2 regions of the Bacillus nitroreducens genome follow, and region 1 is predicted to be linked to the other one. Evidence: predicted binding sites of a transcription regulator. Region 1 holds the regulator's gene; the other holds the start of a gene.
The links. The regulator NrdR, encoded in region 1, represses ribonucleotide reductase genes. The targets are predictions, from matches to a motif close to AACACNATATATNGTGTT.

Region 1 (4,979 bases):
CGTACGCTTTTGGTTCGGCTCATGCTATTCTCACCAGATACTTAAGAACCTTCCATGAGTATTCCCAAGCACGAAGAAAATGTATTTTCAAGGGTCGCCACCCACCACTACAATCAAACAGATAGTTGAGGATACATACGTAGACTCCTGTGGAGCCTCCTTACTTCGTTAAAGGTTCAAACTATCCCAACTCAAAATCAATTTCATATTTGTAAACGGTATAAAAATATCGAAAAGTTTACGAAAAAACATCCTTTTATTTTATTAATTATTGTTGCTAAAAATATATAAACGAAGTATACTAGATTTCGTGAACTTCTTAAAAGCCTATGCTTTTGTAACTACTTAAAGGGTTAGGACCTCTTTGGACTAACTTTCCCCCGTGGTAGTTATGCTCATGCTTTACGCGAAGAACTCACCCGAAACTATTGTAAGAGGGGGAACAACAAAATGATGGAAACAATGGGACGTCATGTAATCTCAGAATTATGGGGTTGCGATTTTGAAAAATTAAACGACATGCAAGGTATTGAGGAAACGTTTGTGCAAGCTGCATTAAAGTCAGGTGCAGAGATACGAGAGGTAGCATTTCACAAATTTGCTCCACAGGGAGTAAGTGGTGTTGTCATTATTTCGGAATCTCATCTAACGATTCACAGTTTTCCTGAACATGGATACGCAAGTATTGATGTTTATACATGTGGAGATTTAGATCCAAATGTGGCTGCAGACTATATTGCTGAGGCACTAGGGGCACAGACACGAGAAAATATTGAACTTCCACGTGGCATGGGTCCAGTCCAAGTAAAGCCTGCACAAGTGAAAGTACTTTAAAAATAAATACGAATCAACTAAAATAGTAAGAGGTGTATATATACACCTCTTTTTTTACATTATCAATTCAAAAAAACATTATATAAATAAAATAGGAGTGGGAGAAATGGGCTTGAAAACGTTTTTTACAAATCATACAGAAACGAGAGACGAACATACGGACGAGCTTTTAAGAAGTCATTATTATAAAACAACGAACAAAAAAGCGATTGAAGCAGTAAAAAAGGTTATAAACAATATGGATGGATACCATATTAATTCTATATCAGAAGAACGTGGTGAAATGAGCATTACGATTAAAAAAGGTAGAAAAGCTTTTATTGTTGCAACCATCATCTCTGTCAGACCATTTGAAACTGCCGTTGATTTCGCTGTCACAACAGAAACAGTATTATTTCCAATCGACTTTGGCTACAGTCGAAAAGTCGTTTTGAAATTATATGAACAATTAGATAAGGAACTTCCACTCGTAAATCGTAAATAAATGAAAGCTTAATTAATGAGGGGAAACTCCTTGTCCTGAAAAAATCTTTCTTATAAGATAAATACATAAACTTTATTCAGCAGGAGTCTTTCTGTATATATGGTGAGATTATCGTAATAAAAGAAGTAAAGTCTTTGTATACATTTAAGTCTATGCCAAATAATGATAATACCTCAGGAGGATACTTCAGATTTTTAAGAGAATTTATGATGTATGTTTTTTAAAAATCTGAGCCATATTCGCCAAGGTGTATTTGATTCTCCTAAGAAGGGAGTTGTAACAAATGAGATGCCCTACTTGTCAACATAATGGAACGAGAGTGCTGGATTCGCGTCCTGTTGATGATAGTCGATCAATTCGAAGAAGGCGAGAATGTGAAAAATGCCAATATCGTTTCACTACATTTGAAAAAGTGGAAGAAATCCCGTTAATCGTGGTTAAAAAAGAAGGGACACGGGAAGAATTCAGCAGAGAAAAGATGCTACGTGGGCTTATTAAGGCTTGCGAAAAACGACCAGTTTCCTTGAAACAATTGGAAGATATTACACTAGAAGTTGAAAAAGAATTACGCAGTCAAGGGATTGCAGAAGTGAAAAGCGATATTATCGGTGAGTATGTAATGAATCATCTTGCTAAAGTGGATGAAGTGGCTTACGTACGTTTTGCATCTGTTTATCGACAATTTAAAGATATCAATGTATTTATAGATGAATTAAAAGAATTGATTAAAAGGGAACGTTAAAGGGCTTAGATACATTTTTAAGCTCTTTTTTAAACGATAAATGTGTGTTCAAAGTAGAGGGTGAAAAGGACCGAATTGACACATGCGTCTTTTTCGGCCCGATTTTTGAACAATCTCTATAATGAAATGGAAGGCCTTGATGAAATGGAGCATTGGAAGGAAATCGTACCAGTCGATCGCTATATCGTGCATGCTGCGGACCTATTGCATGATTATGACCGGAAAATTGTGTCTTTGCTTTACCAACCTCTAATTGGAATGAAAGCCTTCAGTCTATATATGACTCTATGGAGCGAATTGGAGCAAAACCGGCTATGGGGGGAGGAGAGTACCCATTATACATTAATGGCACTACTCCAAACGAACCTTGAAGATATTTATCGAGAACGATTAAAGCTTGAGGGGATTGGTTTATTAAAAACATTTGTAAAGTCTAGCGATGATTCTAGAAGCTTTATTTACGAATTGCAAGCACCTCTTTCACCAAGAGCTTTTTTTACCGATGGAGTTCTTAATGTTTACTTATATAACCGGCTTGGAAAAACAAAGTTTTTTAAACTGAAGCAATTCTTTTCGGATCAAAATCCGGATTTAGATACGTATAAACCGATTACTAAGACATTTAACGAGGTATTTGCTTCTGTAAATGTTTCGCAAATGATTTCTACTATAAGTGATGAAATGAAAAATAATCTTGAACAGGAAGATAATACAGATTTCATGGACCGAAGTCAGGATAAAAAATTAGTTATTGAAAATGAAAGCTTTGATTTTGATTTGTTTTTTGCAGGCATTTCAGATGTCATGATACCGAAACAATCCATTACACCTAAAGTGAAAGAAGCGATTATAAAACTATCCTTTCTATATGGAATCAATCCGATTGACATGCAAGGAATTGTCATGAGTGCCCTTGATCCAAATGAAAAAGTCGACATCGAACAACTGAGAAAAGCGTCAAGAGACTGGTATCAATTTGAAACAGGTAATGAACTACCTAGTTTGTCAGAAAGAATTCAACCGTTGTCAAATCAGACAATGACAAATAAAGTACCACAAACAAAGGAAGAAGAATTGATACAAAAGCTTGAAAGAATCTCTCCAAAAGAGTTTTTAATCGATGTATCTGGTGGTGCACAGCCATCTGTATCGGAATTGAAAATTGTGGAAGAAATAATGTTCAAACAAAATCTTCTTCCAGGTGTTGTAAATGTACTGTTGTATTATGTCATGTTAAAATCAGACATGAGGCTTACAAGGTCTTATATTGAAACCATTGCAAGCAACTGGGCGAGATTAAATATTAAAACAGTAAAAGAAGCAATGGAAACTGCCAAGAAGCATAATTGGAACGCTGATAAGAAATCCAACAAAAATAAAAGACAACCAATCCGCAAAGAATTATTACCAGATTGGTTAAAGCAAGATGACGAAGGTACAAAACAAGAAACCCCAAAAAAGAAGAAAATGCAAGATCCTTCGTTTGAGGAAAAGAAGCGCTTATTTGAGGAAAGATTGAAAAAAAATCAGCAGAAATCATAATTTCCTAATAGGGGGTGATTTATATGAAACCAATCCAAGATTCTTTAAGAAGACTTTCGAATCCGTCTGATTTTCAGCAACGCTATGAAAAAATTAAACATGAAGTATTAAATCATACAGACATAAGGGACTTTATTAATAGCCATCAAGATCAAATTACAAGTGATATGATTAATCGAAATCTTGTAAAATTGTACGAGTACATTAATCAGAGTAAAGAATGTAATAAATGTGAGAGTCTAGAAACATGTAAAAATATGTTGCAGGGTTATCATCCACAGCTTGAACTTAAAGGAAGTACAATCGATTTGAGATATGAAAGATGTCCGAAAAAGGTTATGCATGACGAGCGGATTAAATATAAATCATTAATTAAAAGCATGTATATTCCAAAAGATATTCTAGAAGCTTCCCTTGAGTCTCTTGAATTTGATGAAGGGCGTTCAGATGCCATTTTATTAATACAAGAATTTCTAGATAATTACGAACCTGGTAAACGAATGCAAGGATTATATCTACATGGGTCTTTTGGTATTGGTAAAACCTATTTTTTAGGGGCAGTAGCGAATGGACTAGCTCGCAAAAAAGTGGCATCGATGCTTGTGTATGTTCCGGAATTTATAAGGGAAATAAAGGGCTCTATGCAAGATCAATCTCTCAATTCTAAAATTGACGCAGTAAAAGAAGTTCCAGTATTAATGCTTGATGACATTGGTGCTGAAGCTATGTCAAGTTGGGTGAGAGATGAGATACTCGGAAGTATTCTTCAATATCGTATGCTGGAAAACTTACCTACCTTTTTCACATCCAACTTTGATTTCAAAGGTCTTGAACATCATCTCACCTATACACAACGTGGAGAAGAGGAAAAAATGAAAGCTCTTCGGATTATGGAGCGAATCAGATATTTAGCAAAACCAGTTGAACTCACAGGAAAGAACAGACGATACTAATAAAAATGACTATCTCATAACTGAGAAAGTCCCAGACTGTTGACAAACGCTCGCACACTTCGTTACTAGCCTCACTCGTCCGCTCATGAAGGCAACTTCTATTCGCGTCTTCGATCGGCGAGCGCGCCTTGTCTGACAAGCGTTTTCAAGACAGTCTGGGAAAGTAAATCTTACGAGTGTTTCCTATAAAAATGACTATCTCATAACTGAGATAGTCATTTTTTATATTCTAAAGTTGTCCCACTTACCATATACATGTAACAGGGTAATGGTATTGGTTATTAGGGGGGGACTAGCTTGATTGAAATGCATTTTAGAGAACCAACAGAGGCACAAAAAATGTTTAAGGGCTTACTAGAAAAAGTAAAAGCTCTTTCTATAGATTACATACGGGTTGAACATGAAGAAGAGAATGTGGTGTCTG
Region 2 (4,979 bases), 320 kb from region 1:
TGCATAGCTTTTTATTAAGATAATTAGAACTGTAGCAACGAAAGTGAGTGGCCAGTTACTTGTAGTTGGCATATTTGATAAAAGTGATAGATTATCTAATGGTAACATCCAATATGGTATATAAAAATCAAAGCGATGAAAGGAAAACAAAGAGAAGCCTAGAAAAACTCCCACAACTTGGGTAATCGTTAGAGTCAGATGTATCATTAGTGGAATGATGATGAGTCTGGGATGGTAGATGGTATGATGTAATCCGATCAATAAATTCAAATAGAAACACCTCGGTCTAATTGATGAAAAAACCTATTCCAATGGCGGAATAGGTTATTTTTTCTTTATTTTACCTGACCATTTCTTAAATCCACCTTGTAGTTGGTAGAGGTCTTTGTAACCATTTTTACGAAGTAGTTGGGCTGCACGACCACTACGAACTGTATTTTGGCAGTAAAGGTAGACTGGTTTGTCAGGTCTGATTTCAGTTAAACGCTGTTTCATTTGGGATAAAGGTATGTTACGTGCTCCTAGAATGTGACCCCCGTCAAATTCGTTCGGTTCACGGACGTCTATTAATTGTGCTTTACGATATCCTTCACGGAACTGTTCTTCCGTTAAAACAGTTACAATTTTACGTTGGTAGAAGAATGTAAATATTCCGTATGCGATGATTGCACCTAAAACAATTAAAAGTATTTCCAAAATCAATCTACTCCTTTTTCTATCTCTCATTTTCTATTATATTCGTGTGACATAAAAGAATCAAAGGAATTCTCTGGAGTATTTAATTTTGCATTTCAATCTCCTTTTGATAGACTAAATAAGGCAGACTATTATAGAACAAAGAAGGTTTTATTATGGGTAAAGAGGTATGGAGATTTATCGATTCAGGACATTGCTCGCCTGAGTTTAATATGGCTTTAGATGAAGCTTTGCTGGATTGGAACAGTGAGGGTAAAATCCCTCCAACAGTTCGATTTTATGGATGGAACCCACCGACTCTATCAATTGGTTATTTTCAAAAAGTAGAAAGAGAAATCGATTTAGATGCTGTGAAAAAATACGGACTAGGTTTTGTTAGACGCCCTACTGGTGGTAGAGGTGTTTTACATGATAAGGAACTTACTTATAGTGTAATTGTTTCAGAGGATCATCCTGAGATGCCTCAAACAGTAACAGAAGCTTATCGTGTGATTTCAGAAGGGGTCCTGCAGGGATTTCGAAAATTGGGACTGGATGCATACTTTGCGATTCCAAGAACGGCTGAGGAACGAGAAGGTTTAAAAAATCCACGTTCAGCTGTTTGTTTCGATGCACCTTCATGGTACGAGCTTGTTGTTGAAGGTCGAAAGGTAGCAGGAAGTGCACAAACAAGACAAAAGGGTGTTATTCTCCAACACGGTTCCATACTACTAGATATAGATGAAGATAAATTATTTGATCTATTTAAATATTCTAGTGACCGCGTAAGAGAAAGAATGCAGCGAAATTTTAAAAATAAGGCAGTTGCAATAAATGCTCTAAGGAAGACGCCAGTAACGATAGATGAAGCTAAACAAGCTTTTAAAGAGGGGTTTGAGGAAGGACTAGATATTGTACTTGAACCTTATCAATTAACAGATGAAGAATTGAACTATGTTCATGAAATCGCAGAAAAAAGATATAAAAACGATGCTTGGAATTTTAAAAGATAAAGTGAAACTTTAACATTAGGGTTTCTTTCATTCCATAATGATTTTTAGTTAAACCAATCGGGCATTTACGGGCAGTTATTCACTACCTAAATCCTTATGATTTTACATAAGCTTGGGTGGTGTTACTGCCGTTAATGTAAAAATAACGACTTTTTTTAGTCGTTTTTTTCTTGGCCAAATTGCCTAGCGTTTGATATTATTAGCTTTGGCCTTTTTTAAGGAAAATCAAGTGACAAAATTCTTCAAAAAAGATGAAAAAATGAAGTTTACCTAGTTTTTCCTCTGTTTTGCTATATATTTTATACTATTATCCGTTTGACAAAATAGATTTCATTTATCTAAAAATCAATATGTAGTGGTGTTGAAAAATAAATTAATACTATATATTGATATTTGTGTTGTCTTTCATATAGATATATGATACTTTATTTTTATCACATAAAATACAACAACTTTGTTTTAATAGATTTTAAAGGGAGATGTGGGAATGACTGTTGTGCTAGAAAAAATGAATATTAATGTAGAAAGGTTAAACCAGGACATACGCCTTTTTCCTCAAGTCCATCCGGTAACGGAGGATATGAAGATTACTCATAAGGGCGTGTCAAGGCTAGTTATGCTCGATCGGTATACATTCAAAGATACCGAAAAGATTACTCTAGCAGAAGGTGACTTTGTTGTCCTTACGATCAAGGAAGATCCAAAATTCCCTGCGCGTGGTTTAGGCTACATCGTTGATATTGATTGGGAACAGAAAACTGCACAGGTGCTAGTAGAAGAAGAGTACCGTGGCGTGTTGGACAAACCTGAAGAGATAGAGACAGGTATTGTAAATCGTTCGCTTGATGTCATCGAGAAACCACTGGAGATCTTCTATGAGCAAATTGCAAAGAGAAATGCCACTGGTTTAGCTTCCGTTGAGGAAACGGAGGAAAAACGTCAGGAATGGTTTGAGAAGTTCTATCAAGAACTTGTGTCTCTTAACTTTATACCAGCAGGACGTGTTCTCTATGGAGCAGGTGCGGATACAGAGGTAACGTATTTTAACTGTTACGTAATGCCATATGTACAGGACTCTCGTGAAGGCATTTCTGAGCACCGTAAACAAGTTATGGAAATTATGAGCCGTGGTGGCGGTGTAGGAACAAATGGTTCTACATTACGTCCACGTAACACACTAGCACGCGGTGTAAATGGTAAGTCATCTGGTTCCGTTTCATGGCTTGATGACATTGCAAAATTAACACATCTTGTTGAACAGGGCGGATCAAGACGTGGTGCTCAAATGATTATGCTCCAGTCGGATCACCCAGATATTATTGAATTTATTATTTCGAAGATGCAAAATCCAAGAATTCTTCGTTATTTAATTGAAAATACAGAAGATGCAACCATTAAAAAATATGCAGAAGAAAAGTTAAAATTTACACCATTTACTGAGCAAGAAATTCAAATGTACCAAGGTATTGTGAATTACAGACACATCCCTGGTTATGGTGGATTTAGCGAAAAGATTATTAAAGATGCTGAACAAAAGTTAAAAACGGGTGGAACATATAGTGTTCATAATCCAGAGTTTTTAACTGGAGCAAATATCTCAGTTTGTATCACAAAAGATTTTATGCAAGCTGTTGAAGAAGATAAAATGTACGAACTGAAATTCCCAGATGTGGAAAGTTACAATGAAGAAGAAATGAAAATCTACAATGAAGAGTGGCACAAAGTGGGAGACGTACGTGAGTGGGAAAAGCTCGGACATAAAGTACGTGTGTACCGTAAGATTAGAGCTAAGGAACTTTGGAACCTAATCAATATTTGTGCAACTTATGCTGCAGAACCAGGCATTTTCTTCATTGATAATGCTAACGACATGACTAACGCGCAAAGCTATGGTCAAAAAGTAGTTGCAACAAATCCGTGTGGTGAGCAGCCTCTCGCACCTTACAGTGTTTGTAACCTTGCAGCTGTGAACTTAGCTGAAATGGTGAATAAAGATACGAAAACTGTGAACTTTGAAAAGCTTAAGCAAACAGTTGAAGTTGGCGTAAGAATGCAAGACAACGTAATTGATGCAACTCCATACTTCCTAGAAGAAAACAAAAAACAAGCATTAGGTGAGCGCCGTGTCGGTCTTGGTGTAATGGGATTACACGACATGCTAATCTACTGTGAAACCGAGTATGGTTCAGAAGAAGGAAATAAGCTAGTTGACAAAGTATTTGAAACAATCGCGACGACTGCTTACCGTGCTTCTATTGAGCTTGCAAAAGAAAAAGGAAGCTTCCCATTCTTAGAAGGAAATTCTCCAGAGGATGGAAATCGTATTAGAGAAGCATTTATTCATACTGGATATATGCAAAAAATGCCAGAAGATATAAAAGAAGGTATCAAACAACACGGAATTCGTAACTCACACTTACTTACTGTTGCACCTACGGGTAGCACAGGAACGATGGTTGGTGTTTCAACAGGTTTAGAACCATACTTCTCATTCTCTTATTTCAGAAGTGGACGCCTAGGTAAGTTTATCGAAGTAAAAGCTGATATCGTTCAAGAATATTTAGACCAACATCCAGAAACAGATCCAAACAACCTACCAAACTGGTTTGTTTCAGCGATGGAGCTTTCACCTGAAGCTCATGCGGATGTTCAGTGTGTGATTCAGCGTTGGATTGACAGCTCTATTAGTAAGACAGTTAATGCACCGAGAGGGTATACTGTATCACAAGTAGAAGCGGTATATGAGCGCCTCTATAAAGGTGGAGCAAAGGGTGGGACGGTTTATGTTGATGGAAGCCGTGACTCTCAAGTTCTTACATTAAAAGCTGAAGAAAATACGTTTGAGGACACAGAGGAAACAACTGAGGAAAAAACACAGAACCGAGTGGTTCTAATGGACACGATAATGGACTTACGTCAAACGGATGTGACAATTGGCTCTGAAGTAGGCGACACTTGTCCAGTTTGTCGTCAAGGTACTGTTGAAGACCTTGGTGGATGTAACACATGTACAAACTGTAACGCACAACTTAAATGTGGTCTTTAATATACCGTTCAAGAAGGAATCTTAAAACTAGATTCCTTCTTTTTTTATCCGATAAAAATTCATACGTACTAAAACCCAAGCATAGCGCTTAAAAATGTAATAAGGCTCTGTTTTAATGGGAGGGGTACGAATGTTAATCGATGGCGTTTTTTCAGGTGGAGGTATCAAAGGGTTTGCACTAATAGGTGCATACCAAGCAATTGAAGCGAAGGGGTTCGTTTTTAAGAGGTTAGCTGGTACTAGTG

Region 2: the regulator NrdR is predicted to act here: its motif matches at 2,031-2,048, upstream of ACWPVE_RS16150 (vitamin B12-dependent ribonucleotide reductase).

The regions. Positions count from the first base shown of each region.
Region 1 covers NZ_CAXHYI020000003.1:2,215,006-2,219,984, forward strand. The annotation lists gene speD (adenosylmethionine decarboxylase) at 454-834, shown strand; gene ACWPVE_RS14600 (cytosolic protein) at 941-1,318, shown strand; gene nrdR (transcriptional regulator NrdR) at 1,602-2,060, shown strand; gene ACWPVE_RS14610 (replication initiation and membrane attachment family protein) at 2,205-3,602, shown strand; gene dnaI (primosomal protein DnaI) at 3,626-4,555, shown strand; gene ytxC (putative sporulation protein YtxC) at 4,862-4,979, shown strand, end outside.
Region 2 covers NZ_CAXHYI020000003.1:2,531,313-2,536,291, forward strand. The annotation lists gene ACWPVE_RS16135 (hypothetical protein) at 1-270, opposite strand, end outside; gene ACWPVE_RS16140 (rhodanese-like domain-containing protein) at 325-726, opposite strand; gene ACWPVE_RS16145 (lipoate--protein ligase family protein) at 852-1,688, shown strand; gene ACWPVE_RS16150 (vitamin B12-dependent ribonucleotide reductase) at 2,176-4,734, shown strand; gene ACWPVE_RS16155 (patatin-like phospholipase family protein) at 4,865-4,979, shown strand, end outside.